One region of the Paenibacillus sp. lzh-N1 genome, then DNA from elsewhere that is predicted to be linked to it. Evidence: riboswitches for the same ligand, from Rfam matches in the RefSeq annotation. Region 1 holds a riboswitch; each other region holds the start of a gene.
The links. Region 1 has a riboswitch for cobalamin ahead of C0638_RS08575 (ABC transporter substrate-binding protein). Riboswitches for the same ligand answer to the same signal wherever they lie in the genome.

Region 1 (3,128 bases):
TTCGTTCGGAGGGACTTGCGATTATGCTGGGCGGTATATTTAATGCGTTCCCTTACACAGCCTTCTCGCAAAATGTGGGTCTGATCTCGCTAACTCGCGTCAAATCGCGTAACGTTATTTTTGCTGCGGGCGGTATCATGGTCGTTCTCGGTTTGCTGCCTAAGCTGGCTGCCTTGACGACAGTGATTCCTAACGCTGTGCTGGGCGGGGCAATGATCGTCATGTTTGGCTCGGTTGCTGCATCAGGCATGTCTATTTTGTCAGAAGTAGATCTGCGGAAGGAAAGCAATCTGCTGATCGCAGCATGCAGTATTGCTGTAGGCCTAGGCTCAGCTGTTCTGCCGCAAATGTTTGACCAACTGCCTAGCTTTGCCAAAATGCTGCTGCAAAATGGTATTGTATCGGGCTCGATTACGGCAATTGTCTTGAACATCGTTTTGGCAAGAAAACAAGCTGAATCGGTCAAAGGCGTAAATGTCTCGGAGGTTCCACAGAAGGTTTGATGAATAGGAAATAGATAAAAACAGCCGGAAAGAGGACGTAGCCTCTTTTCCGGCTGTTTGGCATGGGGTTACCAAGAGCAGGTTATTTATTAAGCAACATGAAGTTATTGATAACCCCCCTCTTGTATGAAAATGGAGGATTGAGAACCTACTAGAAAAGTTTGCTAGAGTAGTAGGAAGAGGAATGGTATAATCTAAACTATGGATTTTGAATAGTGGTGGATGTTTTCGGACCATGGCGCAGCTTCCCGAAAGGGGGTGAAGCCGATGGTCACACTTGTGTCGTGCTACGATGTGTTGCGTTGGATGGTTACGTTACTAAGCCTGGTGTTTAGTATTCGTAAACTTTATCGCTGGCTGCGTCGGAAATTTCGGAACAAGCGAAAACCCACCGCTTGATTAGGTTAGGCGCCTAACGGTGGGTTTAGCTAAGCATTTAGCGCGCCGTGGTGATCCACAGCCTTTCAAATCCTAGGAGTCTTTGCCGTTGGCGCGGCGAAGGCTCTTTTTAGTATACGGATACGGTGGATATCTCTATACCTAATTTTAGCACGTGAATTGCGTGCATGCAATGAATAGTCACAGCCTTGATTCTCATCGTATCATTCAAATTTAAAATATTACGCTGCATTTGTTGACAAGCCAGTAGCAACAAAATAAGATAATCCTAATTCGTAATAAAAAGGAATAAAGGAAGAAAACAGGTGTGAGCCGGACAACTCTATATACGAGGTTTTGTTGAGACGATGTAGATAGTTGTTGAGCGTGTTCACTTAAAAGGGAAGTTCGGTAGATTCCGACACGGACCCGCCACTGTATACAGGCATCAGCAGGGTACTGCTGGAGCTTTCAGAATAGCCACTGGAACTGTGAGGAACCGGGAAGGCCTGAAAGATAAGCCTGGAGTCAGGAGACCTGCCTGTTTTGACATCACTGTCAGACCCACGGGATGCTGGGGAGGTGGTTAGGCGTGCTGCATACGGAATGTCTGAAACCGATCTGATCCCTTCTATGTTTTTGGAGTTGGCTTTGAGGTGAGTTTTGACATTTTATAATGAAAGCATTTCTGACTGCTGGTCAAGTGGTTGGGAATGCTTTTTTCGCGTTTTGCGTTAGGTTTATACGATATTTTACAAGATAGAGGAGGACATGTGGGATGATAGGCAATCGTAATAGGCGTTCATGGTTCATATGTACAGGATTGCTGCTGCTGATGGCAGTTATGGCTTCGGGATGCGGCACAGCCACGAAGACGGAGGATAGCTCAGGCAAGGGTGAGAATACGCCTGCACAACAGACTCCAGCAGGTAAAAAGCTGGTGATGGCGTATACGTGGAAACCGTCAGGCGTCGATCCGCATGGAGACAATAGCTGGGATGTGATGCGTTCCGGTGCCGGTGAGACACTCATTCGTTTGAATGAAAAGTTGGAGCCTGTGGCTTGGCTAGCCAAGGAATGGAAGCACGACAGTCCTAACGTGTGGACGTTCAGCTTGCAGGATAAGGTCACTTTTCATGATGGAAAGAGTATGGATGCAGCAAGTGTAAAAGCATCTTTGCTGCGCTCTATCGAGAAAAGTCACCTGGCGAAGGATTTACTGGATGTGAAGTCCATTGATGTAAATGGCCCGCTGACGCTGAAAATCACGACAAACCAGCCGAATGCAGCGCTGGCATCCAATCTGGCTGATCCGTCAACAATCGTGCTGGATGTGGCATCCATGAAAGATGAGCAGAGCTACCCTGCAATGACAGGTGCTTTTAAAATCAAAGCCTTTAACAAGGATCAATCCTTGGTCGTAGAGCGTTATGACGGATATTGGGGCGAAAAGGCACGACTGGCTGAAGCAACGATGAAATTCATTACGGACGGTAATTCGCGCCTGATGGCGTTGCAATCCGGTGAGGTGGATGTAGCGACGGATATTCCGGTAGATAACGCAGAGGTATTAAAAAAGAACGACAAGCTACAAGTGCTGTCGGCTCCGTCCTTGCGTACCCATATGATTGTGTACAACATGGAATCGTCTGTGTTCAAGGATGCGACCAACCGTAAGGTGGTAGACAGTCTGATTCCGCGCGCATCCATTGTGAGCGCCGTCATGAGGGGCTACGGTACGGAAGCAAGCAGCCCGTTTCCGAGTATCCTTCCCTTCGGTAAGATTGAGCGCAAAGCATTGAACGGAACGGCAGAGCAGTTGTTGACGAAGGATGGCTGGCAAAAGGATGCCCAAGGCACATGGTCCAAGCAGGGCAAGCCATTCGAGGTTACGCTGCTGACCTTCCCTCAGCGTCCGGAGCTATCCGTCATGGCTGAGGTTATTCAGAGCCAGTTGCTGAATGAGGGAATCCAGGTCAAAATTCGCAAGGTGGAAAATATCGACGAGGCGTTGACCAAAAACGATTGGGATTTTGCTATGTACAGCATGCTCACGGCCCATACAGGGGAACCGCAGTATTTTATGGACATGTTCTACTCCTCTACAAGTGAAGCTAATGTAAGCCGTTATGCTTCCAAACCGCTGGAGAATATTCTTCACAGCCTGAAGTTGGCAAAGGATACCACACAGCGTAATGCAGTAACACTGCAAGCGCTGGATATCATCAATACAGACTTGCCGCAGTC
Region 2 (3,128 bases), 230 kb from region 1:
GGATGCCCTTTTTCCTTGTATTCAGCGATAATATTCTCCACGATGTCCGTAATCTGATCACCCGGAATTCCTTCCGCTACGGGCTGAGCGGCATGAGCATTACGGCCAAATTTTTTGCCGCCGAGGAAAAGATCATATCCTCCCTTGCGGTAGACAATTCCGATATCCTCCAGCACCGCTCCATAGCAGGCCATGCCGCATCCGTTCAAAGCAATGCTCGTTTCCTTGGGTGCCTGTAATCCGCCGAGTACAACCTGTAGGTGCTCAGCCACAGGCACAGCGTCATCTTTCTCCATATTGCAGAAGTCGCACGCCTTGACCTTAAACACATCGCCGAGCGGCATGACAATGAATCGTTCATCCCGCAGCCGACCGACCAGTTCCTCAGGGTCTAGGCACGGCACGCGCAGCACGATCTGATGATCTGGCGTGTATTCCAGCTCGCCATCATCACCCGCTACCTCGGCGAGCAGTGCCATCTGCCGAGCAGTGAACTTCTTGTTTCCCACGCCAGGGGAAACCCCCACCTCAAACAGCGCAGGCTTGCCAAAGCCGCCTGACGCCTTCGCAGCCGCAGCTCCTGCTCCGGCCCCTGCTGCCGTTCCAACGGCGCTCTGGGCGGTAGGCGCTTGCCCGCTCCAGCGAGCGTTGGCTTCGCCTGGCAGCTTGCCGCCAACAGCAAGACGACCGAGCGCCTCTGCTGCCAGCGATGCTGGGGTCGCCCCGGTTTGCTTCGCAGGCGGCACCTGTACAGCAGCCATCGCTTGCGGGCGTGCCTGCGTGGCAACCGCAGCACCGCTCGCGGAAGGCCCGGTAGGCGCAGTCAGAGCTCCGCCTCCCTGCGGTGCATCTAGCGCGCGATCCTCTTGCGCGCCCAGCGACCACGGCTCCGCTTCCGTGCGAAGCCGCTGATGCGGTTTAAGCACCTGTTCGGTCGCGTCCAGCGTGTATTTACGCTGATAGCCGCGCGGAGTCACGATTAAGCCGTCATACACTGTCGTCGAGGAATTGCCGATGATTACGGTCGTCAGCATCCCGATATCATGGTTCAGCATATCTTCCAGCGTCGTCACAATAACCTGCTGACGTTCACGATAAGCACTCTTCACCAGCCCAACCGGAGTCTGCGGATCACGGTAACGAAGCAAAATGGACTGCGTCTCCACAATCTGGCGGGTACGCCGACCACTACGCGGGTTGTATAATGCAATCACAAAATCAGCCGAAGCCGCAGCTTCTACACGCTTCACGATTGTTTCCCACGGGGTCAGATGGTCACTCAGACTGATCGTGCAAGCATCATGCATAACTGGCGCTCCCAACAACGAAGCACAGGATTGAATAGCCGAGATCCCCGGCACAACCTCCACCTCAACCCCGTCCTCGCGACGCCAGCCTTTTTGCATCAGCACTTCGTACACCAGACCTGCCATGCCATAGACCCCAGCATCTCCACTGGAAATGACGGCTACCTTCTTGCCCATCTCTGCTTGGCGAACCGCCTCCTGCGCACGGCTCACTTCCTCTGTCATCCCTGTGCGTACAATCTCCTGTCCGTTCAACAACGGACGGATCAAATCAACGTAGGTATTGTAGCCGATAATGACCTCACTTTCGGCCAGCGCATCCAACGCACGTTTTGTGATATGTTCCATATCTCCTGGTCCAAATCCAATCACCAGCAATTTTCCTAATGGGCTCATCGTGCTCCTCCTATCATCCTTTTCAGGGCAGCTATACTATCTATTTCAATAATTTGTGGCATCCTGTAACTCGAAAAAACCCCATCCTGCCCGGATGGGGTTCCTATGTACGTATCTCTCTCATCAGACGAAACAGCGTAAGAGGACAGTCTTGTCTTCCTCCAATCTGCCGTTGTTTTCCATCTGTTTTGTTTACGCTTCAAACGCTGCTGCACGTTCATATCCACGCAAACCTCTAACCAACATGGAAAAAGCAACGTGTGCCTGATTTCCTGATTTCGTACACCCATCCTCTCCGCGAAGGTTAACGGTGCATACAGATCAAGGTAGGTCTCCTGGCTTGGCATCAACGGATTCTTTCGTCTTCCCCGTTTTGTACGAGTGACCATTTAAAAGAATCCTCTTCCTTACAGTGGCGGGACCGCTCGGGACTTGCACCCGATTCCCTGTTACCCTTTGCTCAACCGCAAAGGCACCTTGTCTGTCCGCTATTTGATTATGGGTCTTATCATAACCTTGCCTCAATCAGTTGTGCAAGCACGAAAAAAGCTTTATTTCAAGTTCTCTGCCTTATTTTTCAGCATATGCAGCAATTCATCCGGGTCCGCAGAGATACTCAGTAGTGCTGGATGATCAGCTCCGGTAAACCCTTCCTGCACGCTATGACGTACCATTTCTATCAACGGGTCAAAATATCCATTCACATTCAGCAGCCCAATGGGCTTGCGATGTATGCCAATTTGCGCCCAGCACAATACCTCGAACAGCTCCTCAAAGGTTCCCAACCCACCCGGAAGGGCTATAAACGCATCAGCCATCTCACTCATCGCCGCTTTACGTTCATGCATGCTTGCTACCTCAATAAACTCGGTAACTCCCTGATGAATGATCTCTGCATCGAATAACAGGGTGGGCATAATGCCGGTGACCTGACCGTCACCCGCCAGCAGTTCATCCGCTACTTTACCCATCAGCCCCCTGCTGGAGCCACCATAAATTAGACGGATATGCTGGCGAGCCATAGCTTCACCCAGCTTGCCTGCCGCCTCAACATATACCGATGAATGTCCAGGTCTGGACCCTGCAAATACACAAATAGAATTCATAAACGTCTCAGCTCCTGTCCTCAATATCATGCATCGAAACTTATTCATTATATTAGATAAATATTTTCGCTATAACAAAAAACTTTGTCGATGCATGTCCAACAAAAAAAGATAAAGACCTCGTAGGCCCTTATCTCTATTTTACGCTGTATTAGTAAATATAAGTTCATTTTAGCTTACTGCATTATCATTTCTAGCTCATTTCAAATGACCGTTCACGCTCTTCAGACCACAGCCATGCACCGAATCACTATGTTCAAAATATTTGCCCAGCTCCACCATCATCGCACCCATGCGCTCTTCAGTTGGATACACGATT
Region 3 (3,128 bases), 200 kb from region 1:
CGCACTTCAACAGAACATCGGCTACTTTTCCATCAACCATCCGGTAGATCGTTGTACGGAATGCGGCTATGAAGGGATTATCGGGACAAGCTGTCCTCAATGCGGCACAGATGAGGAACACACGCACTTTCAGCGTTTACGTCGGGTAACCGGATATCTGACAGGAGATTATACCGTTCGTTTTAATGCTGCCAAGCAAGCCGAAGTCCGCGACCGGGTGAAGCATAAGTGAATTTGTGCGGCTATATTCCGGAATCTCTGAATGAAGGATACGGCCTGCGCACCGTTGTATTCATTAGCGGTTGCCGCCATGCCTGTCCCGGCTGTTTTAATCCAACTTCGTGGAATTTCCGCGCAGGGGAGCCATTCACGCCTGAGCGTCAACAGGAGGTTATCCATGATATCATGGATAACCCGCTGTTGGACGGACTGACTCTCTGCGGGGGAGACCCTTTTTTCTCAGCAGCAGAATGCTCGCAATTTGTACGTGACTTCCGCGCGGCTTGTCCCGACCGAACCGTATGGGCCTATACAGGCTTTGTTTACGAGGATCTGCTCATGGATCCGGAACGACAGGAGCTAGCGTTTTTGTGTGACGTGATTGTAGATGGCCGTTTTGTTGAACAGCAAAAGGATCTGACCCTCCCCTTTCGGGGCAGTCGTAATCAACGTCTGGTAGATGTGAGAGCCAGTATTCAGGCAGGTTACACCGTTTCATTGGCTTAAAGGCGATGTTCTACTTAGCAAGATGCTATACAAAAGACAAGTCCCCCACGATGGGTTGGGATTGTCTTTTTTGCATATAACTAACAGATTCCACTCCAGTTTCTATTACTGTTTCTATTGCACATCCTGTGAGTTTCACTTATGATGGTGAACAAGTATACGAGTGCATAATTATTCGTCATACCTTAATCGCATAGCCTGGAAATAGGTGTCTGTTCTATTCAGATCAGACTTAAAAGGGAAGCCGGTGCAAATCCGGGACGGTCCCGCCACTGTAAACGGGGAATGTTCAGCTACTCATACACCCACTGGTCCAAAGACCGGGAAGGGATGCTGAACGTCATGATCCGCAAGTCAGGAGACCTGCCTATTTTAACAACATCGCAGTACCTACGGAAGATAGGGAGGTGTTAAGAGCAGTCGCCGTATTTTTGAATTTTAATCGCGGAGGCATTCTTTCCCCTACTCATTTTTAGCCTTGGGGACAGAATGCCTTTTTTGGTACGTAAAAATAAACTGGCTACCAGTTAGGAGGAAACCTACATGTCCATTAACGAACGATCTGCATTGTCGGGTTTGATTAGCAGTAATCTGGGTTATCCGCGTATTGGTGGGAACCGGGAATGGAAGAAAGCACTGGAGCGCTTCTGGCAGGGTAGTATTGACGAAAGCGAACTGCATAGTGAGATGAAAAGATTGCGTCTGGAGCATCTGAGCAAGCAACGTGACAAAGGGATTGATCGCATTCCTGTCGGAGACTTCTCCTATTACGATCACGTGCTGGATACATCCGTGATGTTTGGTCTCGTCCCCGAACGCTTCAACTATCGTTTTACAGGTCCAGTTCCTCTATCTGTGTATTTCGGGATCGCACGTGGGCAGAAGGGAGCTACTGCCAGTGAAATGACCAAATGGATGAATACCAATTACCACTACATCGTTCCCGAATTGGCGAACGCGGCTCCGGTGCTCACTGAAAACAAACCATTACTAGCTTATCGTGAAGCAAAGCAGGAGCTAGGCATTGAAGGTAAACCGGTTCTCATCGGTCCCTATTCATTTGTTGTTTTATCCAAAGGCTATGATCGTAAGGATCTCGCTTCTATTATACGAACCTTCCAGCCTTTATACGCCCGAGTCTTGTCAGAGCTAGCAGCAGAAGGCGTTCAATGGGTCCAAATCGATGAACCTGTCCTGACCACCTCATTCCCGGCAGAGGATCTGGAGATTATTCAGGAGGTCTATGAAGCTTTGACCCAAGCTGCACCCTCGTTGAACATCATGCTGCAAACCTACTTTGGCAGCCTGGACCATTATGAGCGTCTGACTGAACTTCCGGTACAGGGACTGGGTCTTGATTTTGTATACGATGATGGCGAAAATCTTCAGCATATATGCCAGCATGGCTTCCCTAAAGGGAAAACGCTGGGTGCTGGTGTCATTGACGGACGCAATATCTGGCGCAGCGACCTGAATGCCGTGGCTGCACTGTTGGACCAGTTAGCAGAACAGACCACTGCCGCACAGCTTATCGTACAGCCATCGTGCAGTCTGCTGCATGTGCCGGTCAGTCTGGACGCAGAGCATAAGCTGGACCGAGAACTGGTGCATGCACTAGCCTTTGCCGATGAAAAGCTGGATGAAATCGCAGGCTTGACGGCTGCACTTGGCAAGCACGATCCATCCGCACTTGCCAAGCTTGAGCAAAGTTCGGATGCGGTAGCCCGCTTCAACCGCTCCGCGGCAAGGGTACAGACAGCTGCCGATTTGGCCGACCTGCTGGCAAAAGAGCCACTGTCACGCAGCGTTCCTTTCGCCGAGCGCCGGGTGATTCAGCAAAATAGGCTGAAGTTGCCCCCACTACCTACGACGACCATCGGCAGCTTCCCGCAAACTGCTGAGGTCCGCAAGGCCCGTCTGCACTATCGCAAAGGAGAATGGTCTGCCGAGCAATATCGGACATTCATCCAACAGCAGATCAAGGAATGGATTGATATCCAAGAGGACATTGGCATAGATGTGCTTGTACATGGGGAATTTGAACGGACCGACATGGTTGAATTTTTTGGCGAAAAGCTGAAAGGCTTTGCTTTTACACAAAACGGGTGGGTGCAGTCCTACGGCTCCCGCTGTGTTAAACCGCCGATCATTTACGGAGATGTGTCGTTCGATCAACCTATGACCGTGGAAGAGACGGCATTTGCTCAGTCGTTAACCTCCAAGCCAGTTAAAGGGATGCTTACAGGCCCTGTGACCATTTTGAACTGGTCCTTTGAACGTAATGATATTCCACGCAGGCAAGTAGCTTTGCAGTTAGCTCTGGCATTACGGGCAGAGGTAGAGGCACTCGAACAAGCGGGTATTAGCATGATTCAGGTGGATGAACCCGCAATTCGTGAAGG
Region 4 (3,128 bases), 1.7 Mb from region 1:
CCAGTACAATATTTCATTGACTGTTTCCTTCGACATGGCTGCCAGAAAAGAAACAATGGCTCCCCCAAAAAATTGCATCACCACACCTGATAAAATGAGGCTTTGGGTCGGAATTTTCCCACCTTCACGCGCCAACGTCAACACCATCCACAGCGTCAGCATGCCGGTTATAAATGCAACTAGCGGAAGCGTCCATATACCCACAAATGAAAATTGAAGCCCCCAATAAATCAGTACTGCTGCTCCGACCGAAGCTCCCGAGGATACCCCAAGGGTATACGGATCAGCCAAGGGATTACGCAACACACCCTGAAATCCGGCTCCCGCCAGCGCCAGCGCTGCTCCAACCAACATTCCCAGTAACACCCGTGGCAATCTGACCTTCAAAATGATCTGCTCTGAGGATGTATTCCAATCCGGTGTAAACGTATCACCTAACCACGGTAGGTGGTTGATCAAAATACCTGTGATCTGGCTGACCGGAAGACTGACCGAGCCGATGCCAAGACAGAGTAGCAGCGTCAGCAGCAGCAAGACAAGACCTGTCCCCCCAAAACCGATCAGTCTACGGTTCATTTGAAAATTTCAGGGTACACGCCCTTAGCCACTTCCTTGAGCCCTTCCGTTACGCGTGGCCCCGGACGACTGATCAAATTATCATCCACGGCAAATACACGATGGTTACGAACAGCCGATATTTGATCCCATCCACTGCGAGCTTTAATGATATCTCCGAGGGTCTGGCCTGTTTTGTCGTCCTTCACACTTTTACTGTACAAAATCACGTCAGGGTTTGCAGCTATAATATTTTCCTCACTGATTTGGTACCACCCCTTCTGCGTAGCACCTACATTTTCACCACCTGCTAATGTAATCAGCTCGTCCATAAACTCGCCTTTACCCACTGTCCAGCCTGGTGAAAACTCGACGTATACCCGCAGCTTCTGCCCTTTGCCGATATTTTTAACTCCTTCTTTCACTTCTGCTACATCTGCTCTCATCTTGTCAGTCACCGCTCTCGCTTCTTTCTGATGATCGGTGATTTTCCCATACAATTCGATGTTAGCTATGACATCTTCAACTGTTTTCGGTTCTGTTTTAAAAATCATAATTCCCATGTCACGCAGCTTAGTCGTAGCCTGTTCACTAAGTGAAATCCCTGCAAAAACAACTTCCGGGTTCGCAGCAATGATCGCCTCTTCGTTCGGTTTCATAATACCGCCCATTTTAGGCTTTTTCGTAGCTGCCTCCGGGTAATCAGAGTAGTCGGATACACCAACAACTTCCTTATCCAGTCCGATAGCGAACAGCGCCTCGGTTTCTGCCGGGGAGACGGAAACGATCTTATCCGGTGCTTTTTTAAATGTAAATTCCTGTCCTGTTGCATCCTTAAGCGTTAGCGGGTAAACCGTTTTGCCCGGAGGCACTTGTGCGGTTACGGTCTGTCCCGGCTGCTGTGAAGAAGCTTGGCCCTCTTTATTTTCTGCATTTTTTCCATTCGCGCCACATGCACTCAGCCCAACTGCCAATATCAGCGCCAATAGACCTGTAGTCCATACCTTTATTTTTTTTCCCGCCATGATTTGCACCCCTTCATACATAAATCGTTAAGAGCGTTACTTGAACTTCATCCGATATTTTCTCGTTCCAGCCTTCTTTTCCTATCAAAAACCCCCGCATCCTCATATCAGGACACAGGGGTCACGTTAGCACAGATCGTGCGCAGGCGGGCAGCTTCTTTCCGCATGGACAGTCACTGCGAACACGTCATCCTTTCCTCGAAGGATTATGGTGACAGGCGGACGGGCAGGTATCCTGACTTATGGAAAATGCATGTCCTGATATTCTTTCATATGCTTGGCGGCACATAAAACAGGGCTAATGAGCATGTTTCCATTTACAGTGGCGGGACCGCGTCGGACTCACACCGACTTCCCTTTTAACAACGCAATAAAGGAAAGCAAGTTCCTCACATGGCGCCGACCTCGTCTGCTGGATATTTGATGTAGTGATAGTCAAGCCGTTCTTTTACTTGATGATTATAGGTTAAAAAGAGTTAGCTTACAACCCAAACAGTCGCTTTATTCGCCTTGTTTAACCTAATGAGAAAGCAATCTTGCTATACAATTGTGCGGTCCTATCAACCTTAACTGAATCCTAAATGCTTCTCCCGGCTTCGGATTCAGACTCCAAAAATCATGGCCAGGCATAAGCATACAAGCCAACTGACGAATTACACCACCATGCGTGACAATCAAAACAGAGGGCGGCGTAGCATTCGACTTCATTGGCTGAACCTCCAAAGCAATGCGCCACGCAAACAAAGAGTCGAGGAATTCACGCAGACGATTCACAAAATGAATCCAAGGCTCTCCTCCAGGTGGGGTGAATTGTTGCGGCTCATCAATCCAAGCGCGATACAACGCCACATCCTTAAGCATGTCATACGTTTTTCCATCCCACTCACCAAAGTGAAGTTCTCGCAGACGTGGTTCCATGATAGGAGGCTTAGCAGAGAGGGAACATTGAGACGTCAATGCTGACTCCGGCAAAATGATCTGCAAGGTCTGGCGACATCGCATCAAGTCGCTGCAATAGATTCGAGCAAAGGAATGTCCCTGCAATTTTTTCTGTAAAGTCTTTAACTCCTGCTCTGCTCCCGACAGCAAACCCAAGTCGGCATGTCCCAGATATCGACGTTCCTTATTCCATAAGGTCGTGCCATGACGAACTAGCACGAGCTCCATGTCCCACTGCAGATCTTCTTTAGCATCATTCGGCTTACTAACCTGTTGTGAGTTCGGACTTGGTGCACTTTCTCGCACTCTTTTTCCTTCTGTATCTTGTTTCAAAATCGTGTCACTCCTCACTGCATCCATCCCAAGGCAAAACACCCTGCAGCTCCCATCAAACACAATCCTACAAACATAGTGGATACGGCGAACATCAGCCGGATCGTATGCCGGATATCCTTCGACTCCAACGGTCGTATCCCTTCGCCCATATATGCCCGAAAGGAGCGTATGCCGTGATACACATTATAGCCACCGAGACGAATCCCTAGGGCACCTGCCACCGCTGATTCGGGAAATCCGCTATTTGGGCTTGGATGCAGACGGGCATCCCGC

Region 2: linked by a shared signal. The riboswitch ahead of cobJ (precorrin-3B C(17)-methyltransferase) and the one ahead of C0638_RS08575 (ABC transporter substrate-binding protein) in region 1 are both predicted to bind cobalamin.
Region 3: linked by a shared signal. The riboswitch ahead of metE (5-methyltetrahydropteroyltriglutamate--homocysteine S-methyltransferase) and the one ahead of C0638_RS08575 (ABC transporter substrate-binding protein) in region 1 are both predicted to bind cobalamin.
Region 4: linked by a shared signal. The riboswitch ahead of C0638_RS01035 (ABC transporter substrate-binding protein) and the one ahead of C0638_RS08575 (ABC transporter substrate-binding protein) in region 1 are both predicted to bind cobalamin.

What each region holds. Positions count from the first base shown of each region.
Region 1 is NZ_CP025696.1:1,886,862-1,889,989, forward strand. It holds gene C0638_RS08570 (nucleobase:cation symporter-2 family protein) at 1-503, shown strand, start outside; cobalamin riboswitch at 1,237-1,440, shown strand; gene C0638_RS08575 (ABC transporter substrate-binding protein) at 1,660-3,128, shown strand, end outside.
Region 2 is NZ_CP025696.1:2,112,403-2,115,530, reverse strand. It holds gene cobJ (precorrin-3B C(17)-methyltransferase) at 1-1,703, opposite strand, end outside; cobalamin riboswitch at 2,012-2,197, opposite strand; gene C0638_RS09565 (LOG family protein) at 2,255-2,809, opposite strand; gene C0638_RS09560 (uroporphyrinogen-III synthase) at 3,008-3,128, opposite strand, start outside.
Region 3 is NZ_CP025696.1:2,083,226-2,086,353, reverse strand. It holds gene C0638_RS09445 (anaerobic ribonucleoside triphosphate reductase) at 1-232, shown strand, start outside; gene nrdG (anaerobic ribonucleoside-triphosphate reductase activating protein) at 229-726, shown strand; cobalamin riboswitch at 916-1,111, shown strand; gene metE (5-methyltetrahydropteroyltriglutamate--homocysteine S-methyltransferase) at 1,270-3,128, shown strand, end outside.
Region 4 is NZ_CP025696.1:213,231-216,358, forward strand. It holds gene C0638_RS01030 (FecCD family ABC transporter permease) at 1-576, opposite strand, end outside; gene C0638_RS01035 (ABC transporter substrate-binding protein) at 573-1,580, opposite strand; cobalamin riboswitch at 1,789-2,003, opposite strand; gene C0638_RS01040 (histidine phosphatase family protein) at 2,100-2,852, opposite strand; gene cbiB (adenosylcobinamide-phosphate synthase CbiB) at 2,867-3,128, opposite strand, start outside.